Regions from separate parts of the Shewanella aestuarii genome, predicted to be linked through region 1. Evidence: predicted binding sites of a transcription regulator. Region 1 holds the regulator's gene; each other region holds the start of a gene.

Region 1 (3,533 bases):
CCGTAGCGTTAGCAGAAAAAGGTAAGCGAGTGTTGGTGTTAGATGCCGACTTAGGCCTAGCTAACGTTGATGTCATGCTAGGTATTCGCGCTGAGAAAAATTTATCTCACGTGTTATCTGGTGATGCAGAATTAGACGACATTATTGTTCGCGGCCCTAAAGGTATTGGTATTGTGCCTGCCACATCTGGCACACAAGCAATGGTTGAGTTAACGCAAGCTCAACATGCTGGCTTAATTCGAGCCTTCAGTGAAATGCGCACTCAATTTGACATTTTAATTGTTGATACCGCTGCAGGTATCTCTGATATGGTGTTAAGTTTTTCACGCGCATCGCAAGATGTCTTGATTGTGGTGTGTGATGAACCCACCTCAATAACTGACGCATATGCACTGATAAAAATCTTAAGTCGTGAGCATGGGGTGTTCCACTTCAAAATAGTTGCAAATATGGTGCGAAGTTTGCGCGAAGGTATGGAATTGTTTGCTAAACTCAGTAAAGTGACTGACAGATTTCTTGATGTTGCACTTGAACTTGTTGCAACAGTGCCATTTGATGAAAATTTAAGAAAATCAGTACGTAAGCAAAAATTGGTAGTGGAAGCTTTTCCTAAATCGCCTTCCGCCATCGCTTACCATGGATTAGCAAATAAAATTATGAGTTGGCCGGTTCCACAGCAGCCTGGTGGACACCTTGAGTTTTTTGTTGAGCGCCTAGTGCAACGTAAAGAAACACAAGAGGGTAGAGCGAGTGAATAAAGCCGCAGCGTATACTCAGTTCGATAATAAAACATCCGTTGTTGAACAGTATGCTCCGCTGGTAAAGAGAATTGCCCATCATATGCTGGCTCGATTGCCTGCATCGGTGCAACTCGATGACTTGTTGCAGTCAGGCATGATTGGTTTATTGGAGGCATCGTCAAAATTTGACGGCAGCAAAGGAGCAAAATTTGAAACCTTTGCAGGCATCCGCATCCGAGGTGCTATGATTGATGAAATACGCCGTGGTGATTGGGTGCCTCGATCAGTACATCGTAATCATCGTCGAGTTGCACAAGTGATTGATGAGTTAGAGCAAGAGCTTGGCCGAGATGCCCGTGATACAGAAATTGCAGAAAAACTTGATATGTCGCTCAATGAGTACCATCATATTTTAAATGATGTTTCTGTTGGGAAAATCATAGGCATAGAAGATTTAGGCGTTTCTCAAGATGTGCTAGTCACGGAAGGTGATACACCAGACGAAACATTTGAATCTTTAGCTGAGACTCAATTCCAATCCGCAATGGTTGAAGCAATTAAAACATTGCCAGAAAGAGATGCATTAGTGCTTTCGTTGTATTATGACGAAGCATTAAACTTAAAAGAAATTGGTGCAGTTCTTGATGTCAGCGAATCGAGGGTTAGCCAGATATTAAGTCAGGCTATGCTCAGATTGAAAGGCAAGCTCAAGCATTGGACACAACAATAATTATTAATTAGAGCACTAGAGTATCAGCTCACCGGAGGAAACCTTGGACAAGAATATGAAGATTCTCATTGTTGACGATTTTTCAACAATGAGACGTATCATCAAGAACTTGTTGCGAGACTTGGGCTTTAACAATACCCAAGAAGCAGACGATGGCTCAACAGCCCTACCTATGTTGCAAAAAGGCGATTTTGACTTTGTTGTAACAGATTGGAACATGCCAGGTATGCAAGGCATCGACTTATTAAAAGCCATAAGAGCTGACGATTCATTAAAGCATTTACCCGTGTTAATGGTAACTGCTGAAGCTAAACGTGAGCAGATTATTGCTGCGGCGCAAGCTGGTGTAAACGGTTATGTTGTCAAACCTTTTACTGCAGCTACCCTAAAAGAGAAGTTAGACAAGATTTTTGAACGTCTCGCTTAAGCAAGGATAAGTTATGCCGGCATCAACATCGGGATTAATCTCTCTCGAACAGGCCCAGCAACTTGTTGAACTGCTTAGTGCGGGAGAGCAAGAAAAAGCTGATGAAGTCGTTAGAGAGCTCGCTACACCATTACAGCGAGAATTATTTGAAGAAGTGGGTAAATTAACTCGCCAACTTCACAATGCTCTGCAAGACTTCCAATTGGATAACCGTTTAACTGAATTGGCGACGACTGAAATACCGGACGCTAAAGAAAGATTAAACTACGTTATTGATATGACTGAACAAGCTGCAAATAAAACAATGGATGCAGTTGAAGAATGTCTACCTTTGGCCGATACAATAATCAGTAATATACAGTCAGTTACACCTATGTGGGATAAATTGATGAAAAGAGACATTGAGCTCAGCGAATTTAAGACGCTTTGCTACGATGTTCAGCAATTTATGTCGCACAGTGAGCATGACTCGAATCGATTGCGACAATTACTCAATGAAATTCTTATGGCACAAGATTTCCAAGATTTAACGGGGCAAATGATCCGTCGAGTGATTGATTTGGTTCGTGAAGTTGAAAGTAATCTTGTTTCTATGTTGACGGTATTTGGCGACCAACCGTTATCGGAAACTGTTGCAAAAGATAATAAGATAGAAGCAGAAGGCCCCATTATGAATGCCGAACTGCGTGATGATGTAGTGGCTGGCCAAGATGAAGTCGACGATCTGCTATCTAGTCTGGGTTTCTAATTAGGAGTCAATTTAATGTCATTTGATGTTGATGAAGAGATACTCCAGGACTTTTTAATTGAAGCTGGTGAGATTTTAGAGCTTCTACAAGAGCAACTTGTCGCTCTTGAAAATAATCCTGATGACAGCGATTTATTAAATGCGATTTTTCGTGGCTTTCATACCGTTAAAGGCGGTGCTGGCTTTTTAAGTCTGACACCAATGGTAGATGTATGTCATGAAGCCGAAAACACCTTTGATTTGTTAAGAACAGCTAAACGAAGTGTCAATGCGGAGCTGATGGATATTATCCTGCAAGCCGTTGATGCCATTAACACGATGTTTGCACAAACTCAGCAAGGTGAACAACAAGATCCTGCCGATCCTGAATTGCTTGATAAATTGAAGTTGCTGAGTTCAGGTGCTCCGCTGCCATCAGAGTTGGGTGAAACCTATGAAGAAGTGACCGAAGAGTCAGTTGTTGAGCTCGTAGAAGAAATCTCTACAACATCAGAGCCTGAGGTGATTGAAGATAGTCCAGCATCTGCATCGATTGATGAAATTGATGAATCCGAATTTGAAGCCTTATTAGACGCACTACATGGGCAAGGCAAAAGCCCGACTAGCTCAAGTGTCGTTCAGTCAACAAACGAGCAAGTCGCTCCCCCGCCAACAACCAGTGCAGCCACAAACAGTGACGAGATAACCGACGATGAATTTGAAGCGCTGTTAGATGAGCTTCATGGCTCAGGTTCATTTAAAGCACCAGGTGTTAATCCAGCTCCTGCTGTAATCGAAGAGCCTAAGCAATTAGTTGATTCAGATGATATTACAGATGATGAATTTGAAAGATTGCTTGATGAGTTGCACGGTAAAGGTGCTGCGCCAACAAAATCTGTAGAATCATCC
Region 2 (3,533 bases), 430 kb from region 1:
CTCACTGCTTATGAATTTAACGTATAGACAGAAAGTATTTTTATATTAAAAGATATCGTCAAAAAATAATAATGACTGCACATCAACACTACTTTAATTGAATCTTAAAGACCTAACTGGCTATGGCTGATGTTCAAAATTCATTTCAAGCAGTTCCTTAGCCACACAAACTCATATTTTTGAACAAATTTATAGCCAAAACCACAAAAAATAAATGACTAAAACAAAGCGTTTTGAATGAAAAAACCTTCACTTACGATATTTTTTAACATATTGACATTAGCAGCAATGCAACTTATCCGAATAAATATGCACCCTTTAACCCACTTTAATACCAAAAGTCTTTATTGTCAGTCAATAATGAAGGCTAATCACTAAATCAAACCTTATATATAGATTAGTTTTACTAATGGAAAGGTAAAATTTTTCTAGCTTGTTCAATTAGAGCATTCAATCTACTATAGCCTTGTTTTCGAGATACATCACTTGATGTAGAAAACAATGAACTTCAAGTTGGTGTTTGTGAAACATCAATTTATCCATAGTTCGTATGCTTGACTTCCTTCCTTCAATTTGTTGATTGCAAATTATTTAGCCCACTCGGTTTGAGTGGGTTTTTTTTATCTTTTTCCGCAACAAAAAAGACCTGAAGAAATTCAGGCCTTGATAGTTTCATATAAAAAACCGTTTAGATGGGTTTAGTAATTTTTATCACTACACGACGGTTAGTCTGACGTTCAGCCTCTAGATCATTACCTGTTACGTGACGCTTTTCGCCATGACCTTCAGTAATAATCCGATCCTGAGAAATGCCACTGGCAATCAATAGATCTTTTACTGAGTCAGCGCGTTTTTCAGATACGCGTTGATTGATACTTCGCCCACCAAAACTGTCTGTATAAGCATCGACAAGCACTAGCTCTACATCAGGATCGTAGGATAAGTATTCTTGCACCTTTTTAAGCTGATATTTTGAAAATCGCGTTAACTCTATGCCACCTTCTTGGTAGTTTAATACGGTAAAGGCAATATCATCAAAACTATAAGGTAATAAATTAGCCAAACATGAACGAAAATCTCGGTATTTACTAGCAAAGTTTGCCGCTGAAATACCAACAGCCACTTTACTGTCGCGGTTATACCAATCAGCATAATAAAAAGTTGGTTCACGACCTTGGCTTAGCTCATTTAGCATGGCCCAAGCCGCTTTTTTAGGTACTTCACCATTGAACTGCTTTTGATATTTTAGCGAAGTAATTGATTTCGCGGCATCACCGGGGCGCCATGATGGAGCGCGGCTAATCAAAGTCGCATCGGTTACGGCATCGGGTTTTTGCCACATATCTAAAGTAAACAATAAATTGGTATCTTTGCCTGCTTTACTTGAAAAAATCGCCTTACCGTATTCAGGAATATCGTGTTCTAAACGACACTCTATCGGGTTGTTTTCACCAATTCGCCATGCCGAGTTTTCTAAAGAGGCAACATAATGGCGCAGATCAGCGCTGGCAGACGCACTGATACACAAGCTAGATAATAAAAGTAATTTTTGCCACATAATGTCACCTTACATTGTCGTTACACTCTCTTTATCGGCGCATATTTTTATTTCTAAAGTACAAAGTTCAACAAAAATCGACATCAAACATGACACTCAGGCTGAGTTTAAGCATAATACCCCACCTAACAGCGGTAGCATCATCAGTCGATGACACGTTCATCCATAGAACCAGTTATAAAAGGGTAAGAATTTACATGAGTGACATTTGCGACAGCAATAAATTTAAGCATCGTTTCCGCGGTTATTTCCCGGTGGTGATAGATGTTGAAACAGCAGGCTTTAACGCTAAAACCGATGCCTTGCTTGAAATTGCAGTCACCATGTTAAAAATGGATGAACAAGGCTATATCAGCTTAGACAAAACGCTGCATTATCATATTGACCCATTTGAAGGTGCTAATCTTGAGCCTGAAGCGTTAGCTTTTAATGGCATAGATCCAACCAATCCTCTTCGAGGCGCGGTGGATGAAAAATCAGCTTTTTTAGAAATATTCAAAGAAGTTAAAAAAGCCCAAAAAGCTGCTGATTGTCATCGCAGCATTATTGTGGCTCACAATGCCGCATTCGACTTAGGCTTTGTCAATCAGGCTATCGAGCGTAACAGTCTTAAACGTTCTCCATTTCACCCTTTTGCTAGCTTTGATACTGCATCTCTTGCCGGTTTAGCCATAGGTCATACAGTACTGGCAAAAGCGTGTAAGATGGCCGGAATCGATTTTGATAGCAAAGAGGCTCATTCCGCTTTGTACGATACAGAGCGGACGGCAGAGTTATTTTGCCATATTGTTAATCGCTGGAAAGATTTAGGTGGCTGGCCACTTGCCACGCCAGAAAATGATCAACAAGCTGAAGAAGATAAACAAGACAGTGAAGACTAACTAAAAATCTGTATTAGGCTGATTGATATAGAAAACAAAAAAGCTGCCTAGGCAGCTTTTTAAACATCAAACAAACTGATTATAGTTTGTCAGAATTGTCTTTTAAGTAAGCAGCAACACCTTCAGTGCTTGCAGTCATACCTTCATCGCCTTTTGACCAACCAGCCGGACAAACTTCACCGTGCTCTTCATGGAATTGAAGTGCGTCAATCATACGGATCATTTCATCAACATTACGGCCTAATGGTAAATCGTTAACCACTTGGTGACGTACTTGGCCTTCTTTGTCTACTAAGAATGAACCACGGAAAGCAACACCAGCTTCTGGATGCTCAACATCATAAGCTTTACAAATTTCGTGTTTTACGTCAGCAACCAAAGTGTACTTAACTTGGCCAATACCACCTTTATCTACAGGGGTGTTACGCCATGCATTGTGAGTGAACTGCGAGTCAATTGACACACCAATTACTTCTACACCACGTTTGGTGAACTCTTCCATACGGTGATCAAAAGCAATAAGCTCTGATGGACATACGAAAGTAAAATCTAAAGGATAGAAAAAGATAACAGCTGGCTTACCTTTAATTGCTGTTGCAAGGTTGAAACTATCTACAATTTCACCTGAACCTAATACTGCAGCTGCTGTAAAATCAGGGGCTGGACGGCCTACTAATACGCTCATTTTATATCTCCATTAATGGCTTTATTAAAAATCCCAAGGGCTTGCGCTATACCTTACCTCTTATTTGCTCTGCCGATAAGCAGTTTTCAATGAATTTTGTTTTACATGCTGAAAAAGCCAACATCACAACCATGCTGTTACTGGGGTTATGTTACATTTGCACTACAAAATCCGATACAAGCTACTTAATCTGCTTTTACAAACAAATAGTATCTCAGTAAAAATAACCAAAAAATCGCTATGCTGCTGGACAACGCCGCTAATAAGCGTCATAAATATGCGTTTATCATATAAAAGAATGAATTGTAATGAATGCTGTTGTGATTGCGGTGTGCCTAATGCTCGCATTAAGTTTTGCCCGAATTAATGTTGTTATTGCCTTAACCATTAGTGCTTTAGTTGCTGGTTT
Region 3 (3,533 bases), 710 kb from region 1:
GTTCAATGTTGCTTCGTAGTAAGCCGGTCATTTTCTGATGTGCAAAATTGACATAGTCAACTTTTAAGGTATCGGTATTGACCAGCATGACGACTCTGTCAGACTGCTCTACAGCATTTCTTAAAAGATTGATTTGTTCAGTTTTATCATAGGAATAACGTGTTGCTAATGTCAGCGCAAGTTGATCGGCACATTGTATGACAAATTGAATTTCATCATGTTGCCAATCATAATGATGAGTGGATTCAAGACTAATAACCCCTTCTATATGACCATTGATACGAATGGCAACATCTAAAACGTTGGCCACCTGCTGACTTTTATAAAACTGGTATGACTTTATTAGCTGACAGTCAGGTGTTACCTCATCAGTAAGTACATAGCGATGATGCCTAAGTTCATCGAAGTAAGCCTGTTTAATAATGGTCTGCCGTTCATTATTATCAACGTCATAGATTGTATCGTTATCACCAACAAAGGAAGCGATGAGTCTTTTGGAGTAGTAAGTAAGAGGAGATACATTGTTAGTTGAAACAACAGCAGCAGGCTCAATTAATTGCTGATCAAAAAGCCACACAGAAACAAAAGAAGCATCAAGATTCTCTTGTAATAGCTCACATACAAGTTCAGAAGCTTTGGTGAAATTTCCTTGCTGTTTAGCACTAGAATTTACAATTAATTCTAAAAAGTGCTTATATTGTTCCTGTACCATTATTATCCCGAAAAGACATCATGTACTGTTGCTGCATTTATTATTGTTATTGACGACATGCAGTTAAACCAATACAAACCATGGGTGCTCAAAATTAAGCCATGTTATAACCCTATTAATATCATAGGGTTAATTTTAAATTTAAATCAGATGATACTCTTGTAGTTAACAAACAGCAAGCTGAAACAACAATTACATATACGCTTGTTTTACAAGCTATTTTCCATTTGAAACAACATTTTTTCAACAGTAACAGAAAAGGTTAATACAACATCAACCTTGTTATCGTTTTTATTAATGACTGCATCAACTTTATCAAATCGATTTTTGGCTTTTTCAACCACTAGTTGCGCTTCTTTTTCAGCATTTTCACCGTTAAAAATTAAATTTAGCACATTATCATTTTCATCAATTACCGCACCAATATCAACAAAGCTACCACAGTCGGTGCATGTATCATTTACGTTATCTTGCTGTTTTTTAATAGTATCGATCATTGGATGCCCCTATTTAATAGTTAACACTAAAAATTAAAAAATATTACATCAAGTAATGCAGGTAAGGATAATACTCATCCATATTAGATCAATATAAAGATACAAACTTAAGCTTTGGTCACAGAAAAAGTGATTTAAATCTCAAAAATGGGTTACGCCTCAATTCTTATCATGGTATTGCTGATTTGCCGTTGTCGTTCAAGTTGTTCGATAAAGTGCATATCTTCTTCAAAAGTTATTGATTGCAGGTCATTTTGATATTTTTGTTGAGTTAAGTAACTTGCATTCGCTAAAACTTGGGCAATTTCATCACTATGCTTGCCTCTTATGACTAAGGCCTCAGGGGTTAAACATTGCTGAAGTTGAAATTGACGTAAACTCTGCTGTCTATATATTGTCGAATTATCAATATGTTTCATATCTGTTGATAAATCATCACATAATTTTTGTTGCTGCGGTAACTCAAATTTTTTGTATAACTTTTGCTCAACATTTAGATCTTTATCAAATTGAAATTGCGCCATGTCTCTCGTATCAGCAGATAACATTGCTAACAACAAACCAAATTCACCACGACGATCATGTTCAATAGCCGAGTTTAATCGGCTACCTAACTGAAGCTCATTGGTTAATGGCGAAGCAATTTGCATAGAAAAACATCACTAAAATGATACGATGCTATTTTATCGACCAAACGCACTGAAACTTTACTAAAATATTTATATTTTGACTTTACATATAATAAGTTTCTGACTACTATGGCGACCGCAATTGAGGAGGGGTTCCCGAGTGGCCAAAGGGATCAGACTGTAAATCTGACGGCTCCGCCTTCGAAGGTTCGAATCCTTCTCCCTCCACCATTTGCACTACAATTTGTTAACTATTTTTTTAAAATAATTAGCGGCCAAAATTGTAGAAATTAGAAAAAGATAAAATGAAAGAAATTTGTGGAGGGGTTCCCGAGTGGCCAAAGGGATCAGACTGTAAATCTGACGGCTCCGCCTTCGAAGGTTCGAATCCTTCTCCCTCCACCATCTTTCGCTTCAATTTATCTTATATTGTGGAGGGGTTCCCGAGTGGCCAAAGGGATCAGACTGTAAATCTGACGGCTCCGCCTTCGAAGGTTCGAATCCTTCTCCCTCCACCATTTCTAATCCTCAAATCGATTTAGTTGCTCATTTTTAGCTTCATTCCAATTACGTATCCATTTATTTTCGTTTAATACCAAAATTTATATTTTTCTGGTTTATCCATACCTTTGTTTGTTGGCAATTTTTCATTATCATAAGCTTGATTAACAGCCTTTGAGAATGACTGATGACAACAAATTGGGTCAACCAAGCCATTTCTAAAATCAATGCTGATTATCAGCGCTCTGCTGATACGCATTTAATAAAGCTTGATTTACCAAAGCTTCATGGCATAGATATTTATTTAAAAGATGAAAGCACTCACCCGACTGGAAGTTTAAAGCATCGCTTAGCACGTTCTTTATTTTTGTATGCATTGTGTAATGGTTGGATAAATCAAGACACGCCTATTATTGAGTCATCATCTGGCAGCACGGCCGTATCTGAAGCTTATTTTGCTCGTTTAATCGGCTTGCCATTTATTGCTGTTATGCCAAAGTCGACAGCGAAAAAGAAAATACAACAAATCGAGTTTTATGGTGGCAAATGCCACTTTGTTGAACAAAGCAGCCAGATTTATGCTGAATCAGAAAAACTTGCAAAAGCATTAAATGGTCATTATATGGATCAATTTACTTATGCAGAGCGTGCAACAGATTGGCGTGGCAATAATAATATTGCCGATTCAATTTTTATTCAGATGCAACATGAACCCCACCCTATTCCTACTTGGATTATTATGAGTCCAGGAACAGGAGGCACATCAGCGACGATCGGCCGATACATACGTTATCAGCAACTCAGCAGCAAGCTATGTGTGGTCGATCCTGAAAATTCAGTTTTTTATGATTATTTTGTTCATGGTGATAAATCAATAACTAGCTCAAATGGCAGTAAAATTGAGGGGATTGGTCGACCGCGTGTTGAACCGTCTTTTATCGCGGGCGTTGTCGACAAAATGCAAAAGGTACCTGATGCCGCATCTATTGCCACAATACAATGGCTAGAAACCCTTATAGGCCGTAAAACGGGTGCCTCAACGGGTACTAATTTATATGGCGCACTAACATTAGCTACTCAAATGCAACAACAAGGTCAAACTGGTTCAATTGTGACCTTGATTTGTGATGCAGGTGAACGCTATTTAGATACTTACTACAACCCACAATGGATACAAGCCAATATTGGTTGTTT
Region 4 (3,533 bases), 580 kb from region 1:
GAACAAACAGCTGTAATCGATGTAATAAAGCCTGCATATCCGATGGATACAAAGGGCAATCACATAAACTAACTGCATCTCCCTGTGGCGAAACTATACCTAAAATAGGTTGGTGAGCCGCACCTAACACCACCATTTTGGCTTTATTTCTAAAACCGTTTTCCTCACTGGCTATTGCAGGTAACCACTGTTTAACCGTTAGCGGTGCAAAGTAATCCTGCAACTTTGCCATTTTTTTCGCCAGCTGTGTTGCCATAGGTGTTTGAATATCTTGGCAAGAACGGCATTGACCACCTTCAAAAAAATTACATTTCACAGCTTGATGCCTTATCCGAGTTCAATACTTTTAAAGCGTTATCACATAGCACCTTTAATTGTTGCAGTTGCTCCAGTTCACCACCGACTTTACAACGCATCATCTCTGGAATTGCCTGCGCCTGCTGTCTTAAGGCTTTCCCTTGCTCGGTTAAATGCAGTACACGCACACGCTCATCAATGTCACTGCGGCCACGAATAACAAGTTGTTTTGCTTCGAGGCGTTTTAATAACGGGGTTAATGTACCTGAGTCTAAATGCAGTTTTTCACCTAGGGTTTTCACACTGATGCCAGATTCCGCCCATAACACCAACATGGCTAAATATTGTGGATAGGTTAAACAAAGCTCATCTAACAAAGGGCGATAAGCACGGATCATCGCATTTGTTACACTATATAAAGAAAAACACACTTGATTTTCAAGCGCTAATGGATCACGAGTTGGCATGTAAAATCTCACTTAACGATATTAAATCGAATATATCATAGTTTAATTGCGCACAATCTTTGCTATTTTATTTGATACACATTGAAACACCAACTAACTTTAGAATTCAGATTATTAGCCGATAAGACAATGAAAGCTTTTATGCAGTCCACCAAATAGAGAGAAAATTATGTCAATTTCAGTTAATGCCCCAAGCAATATGCCAACCTCGATTGATTCAGCAAGTAGTTTAAAAGTTGCTGTAATGGCAAAAAATCAGCAAAAAGTTGAGGGTCAAATGGCATTACAACTTATCGAAGCTGCCACCCCACCAGCACAACCAATTGGTAATACTGGTCATAACATCAACACTAAAGCTTAACTGCTCCACGATGAAAATGAAGGCTTAGCTGGGGCTTACTAGCCTCATAGACGAACTTGGTAATGGGACATAAAATGAAGCCACTGCTCTCTCCAAGCTTAACCATAGTGACGCTAAGCCTGTCACCATACCTTTTCGCCGCTTCACCAACATTTGATTGTGCCAAGGCACAAGGAGAAGTCGAGCAGTTAATTTGTCAATCTGATGAGCTAAGTCAGTTAGATCAGCAATTATTGCCTTTATATCGACAAGTCTTGTCTCTCCTTGATGAACAAGATGCAAAAGTATTCAAAGCGAAGCAACGCGGCTGGATAAAAGGTCGAAATGACTGCTGGAAAGCTAATGATAAAAACCAATGCATACAATATGAATATCAAATAAGGCTAACAGAGCTACAAATTGCTTCAGCGAGCGTTGAGGTTCCTGCGAAAACCCTTTATCAGTGTGCAGATCAACGCCTTATAACAGCTTACTTTTATAACAACACCGCCATTGCAGCTGTCGTATTTACTGTTAGTGGGCCACAATTAACACCAACTCAACCACATTTAGGTTTAATAGTACCATCGGCTTCAGGCGCTAAGTATCAAGCATAAAACATCAGCTTATGGACGCACCAACAACAGGCGATGCTTGAAGTATTTGGTCAAGCATCAATGGAATGTGAATTACTAAAACGACATCCTGATACTAAGTAACATATACACCTAAACTATGCAGCTTAAGTTCCGCAATAACCAATGGCATAACAGCGATTAACATAGCGTTAGGTGACGCCCCCTCTTAATCATTCAATCTCAACAACAAAACGCAACAATGATAGACTGCAAAATTCGTTGTAACAACGTATCATTACACTATTGCAAATAAGCCGTTCAATAATCATGTATGACATGTTATGTAATTGTTTATAAACAGCGCTAAAAGCCCTTAAAAGACTAAGTTTCTTGCTTGGATGATTGCGCTTCTGCTACTGTCTTTGGCAATTAAAACAATAAAGCTTGGGACATGTTGTGAATTTTAAAACTATTGGATCTATTTCCATCGTTGCCGGAACGGCAATTGGTGGAGGCATGCTGGCACTTCCGCTGGCAACCGCTGCGCTAGGAATGATTCCTGCACTGATTTTATTGGTGGTCATTTGGGGGATCTCCGCATACACCTCTTTACTCATGCTGGAAATCAACTTACGCACAGGCGTCGGTGACAATGTCCATGCCATTACAGGTAAAACATTAGGAAAAACCGGTCAACTGATCCAAGGCGCTTCATTTTTAAGCTTATTGTTTGCGCTCACCATGGTGTATTTAATGGGCGGTTCATCGCTACTTGAAAACCGTTTAGCTCCTTTAGGCATCGATTTAAGTAATCAAGCTGCAGTACTGATATTTACGGTCATTTTTGGCGGCATTATTGCGGTGGGTGTAACTTGGATTGATAAAATTTCACGATTGCTTTTCTCTGCAATGGTAGTGTTACTAGTATTAGTGGTTGCCTTTTTGCTACCGGAAGTGAATTTAGCTGTCACACTCAGTAACACCGTCAGTCAAGTCGCAGAAGGATCTGAGTTAACTAACTTATGGTTGGCAGCCATCCCAGTGGTATTCACCTCTTTTGGTTTTCACGTTTGCATTGCAACCATAGTTCGCTACCTAGATGGTAATGCCATGTCATTACGTAAGGTATTACTGATTGGCTCAACCATTCCATTGGTCTGCTATATTTTGTGGATTTTAGTCACTCTAGGTACATTGGGCGGAGAAACTGTTCACAACTTTGAAGGCTCGCTACCTATGCTGGTTAGCGCCTTACAAGGCGTAGCGCAATCAAATATTGTCAGTCAGTTTATCGACTTATTTGCTAACTTAGCTCTGATCACATCGTTTTTAGGCGTAACCATGAGCTTATTTGATTATGTTGCTGAATTAACTCGTGCTAACAATGACAAAATCGGCCGCACTAAAACCTGGTTAATCACGTTTATTCCGCCACTATTATGTGCGCTATTTTACCCAGATGGATTTTTCCAAGTGCTTGGTTTTGCCGCTATTCCATTAGTGGTAATGATTATCTTTTTACCGATAGCCATGGCCTTTAAGCTGCGGCCACAAAACTTAGGTGGATACCAAGTTTCAGGCGGCACGCCCGCTTTGATAGCCGCAGGGATTTGTGGTGCTATTATGGTTATCGCTCAACTCATTGTTGCGTTAAGTTAATCGACTTAGCTATCGCGAAAAACTGAGTTTGTAAGCGTTTTTTTCTAGCGCTATTAAGATATTAAAAGTTTTGCTAAAGTCAGGCCTAGGCCTGACTTTTTTGTTAGTGCTTACGGCCTCTCTGCGTCACAGTGCAGATGATGGCAATAAAACTGATAATAACATCATATATTGAGTGGCATAAAACAGAAC

What was found. Region 1 encodes FliA, which starts transcription of late flagellar genes. Its sites were predicted from a motif close to CTAAAGNTNNNNNNNNNNNNGCCGATA; they were not measured.
Region 2: a site for FliA is predicted at 1,591-1,617, ahead of HBH39_RS07250 (flagellar protein MotY). Genes of this name have one in related genera too.
Region 3: a site for FliA is predicted at 1,894-1,920, ahead of HBH39_RS08470 (VC2046/SO_2500 family protein). Genes of this name have one in related genera too.
Region 4: a site for FliA is predicted at 862-888, ahead of HBH39_RS02775 (cytoplasmic protein). Genes of this name have one in related genera too.

What each region holds. Positions count from the first base shown of each region.
Region 1 is NZ_CP050313.1:1,162,105-1,165,637, forward strand. It holds gene HBH39_RS05365 (MinD/ParA family protein) at 1-758, shown strand, start outside; gene HBH39_RS05370 (RNA polymerase sigma factor FliA) at 751-1,470, shown strand; gene cheY (chemotaxis response regulator CheY) at 1,514-1,897, shown strand; gene HBH39_RS05380 (protein phosphatase CheZ) at 1,911-2,645, shown strand; gene HBH39_RS05385 (chemotaxis protein CheA) at 2,661-3,533, shown strand, end outside.
Region 2 is NZ_CP050313.1:1,595,865-1,599,397, reverse strand. It holds gene HBH39_RS07250 (flagellar protein MotY) at 689-1,558, opposite strand; gene rnt (ribonuclease T) at 1,756-2,439, shown strand; gene HBH39_RS07240 (peroxiredoxin) at 2,519-3,124, opposite strand; gene HBH39_RS07235 (Na+/H+ antiporter family protein) at 3,433-3,533, shown strand, end outside.
Region 3 is NZ_CP050313.1:1,868,797-1,872,329, reverse strand. It holds gene HBH39_RS08480 (sensor domain-containing phosphodiesterase) at 1-712, opposite strand, end outside; gene HBH39_RS08475 (DUF406 family protein) at 922-1,209, opposite strand; gene HBH39_RS08470 (VC2046/SO_2500 family protein) at 1,362-1,859, opposite strand; tRNA gene HBH39_RS08465 (tRNA-Tyr) at 1,985-2,069, shown strand; tRNA gene HBH39_RS08460 (tRNA-Tyr) at 2,159-2,243, shown strand; tRNA gene HBH39_RS08455 (tRNA-Tyr) at 2,272-2,356, shown strand; gene HBH39_RS08450 (PLP-dependent cysteine synthase family protein) at 2,527-3,533, shown strand, end outside.
Region 4 is NZ_CP050313.1:586,800-590,332, reverse strand. It holds gene rlmC (23S rRNA (uracil(747)-C(5))-methyltransferase RlmC) at 1-316, opposite strand, end outside; gene HBH39_RS02780 (MarR family winged helix-turn-helix transcriptional regulator) at 306-764, opposite strand; gene HBH39_RS02775 (cytoplasmic protein) at 934-1,125, shown strand; gene HBH39_RS02770 (lysozyme inhibitor LprI family protein) at 1,200-1,721, shown strand; gene HBH39_RS02765 (aromatic amino acid transport family protein) at 2,139-3,341, shown strand.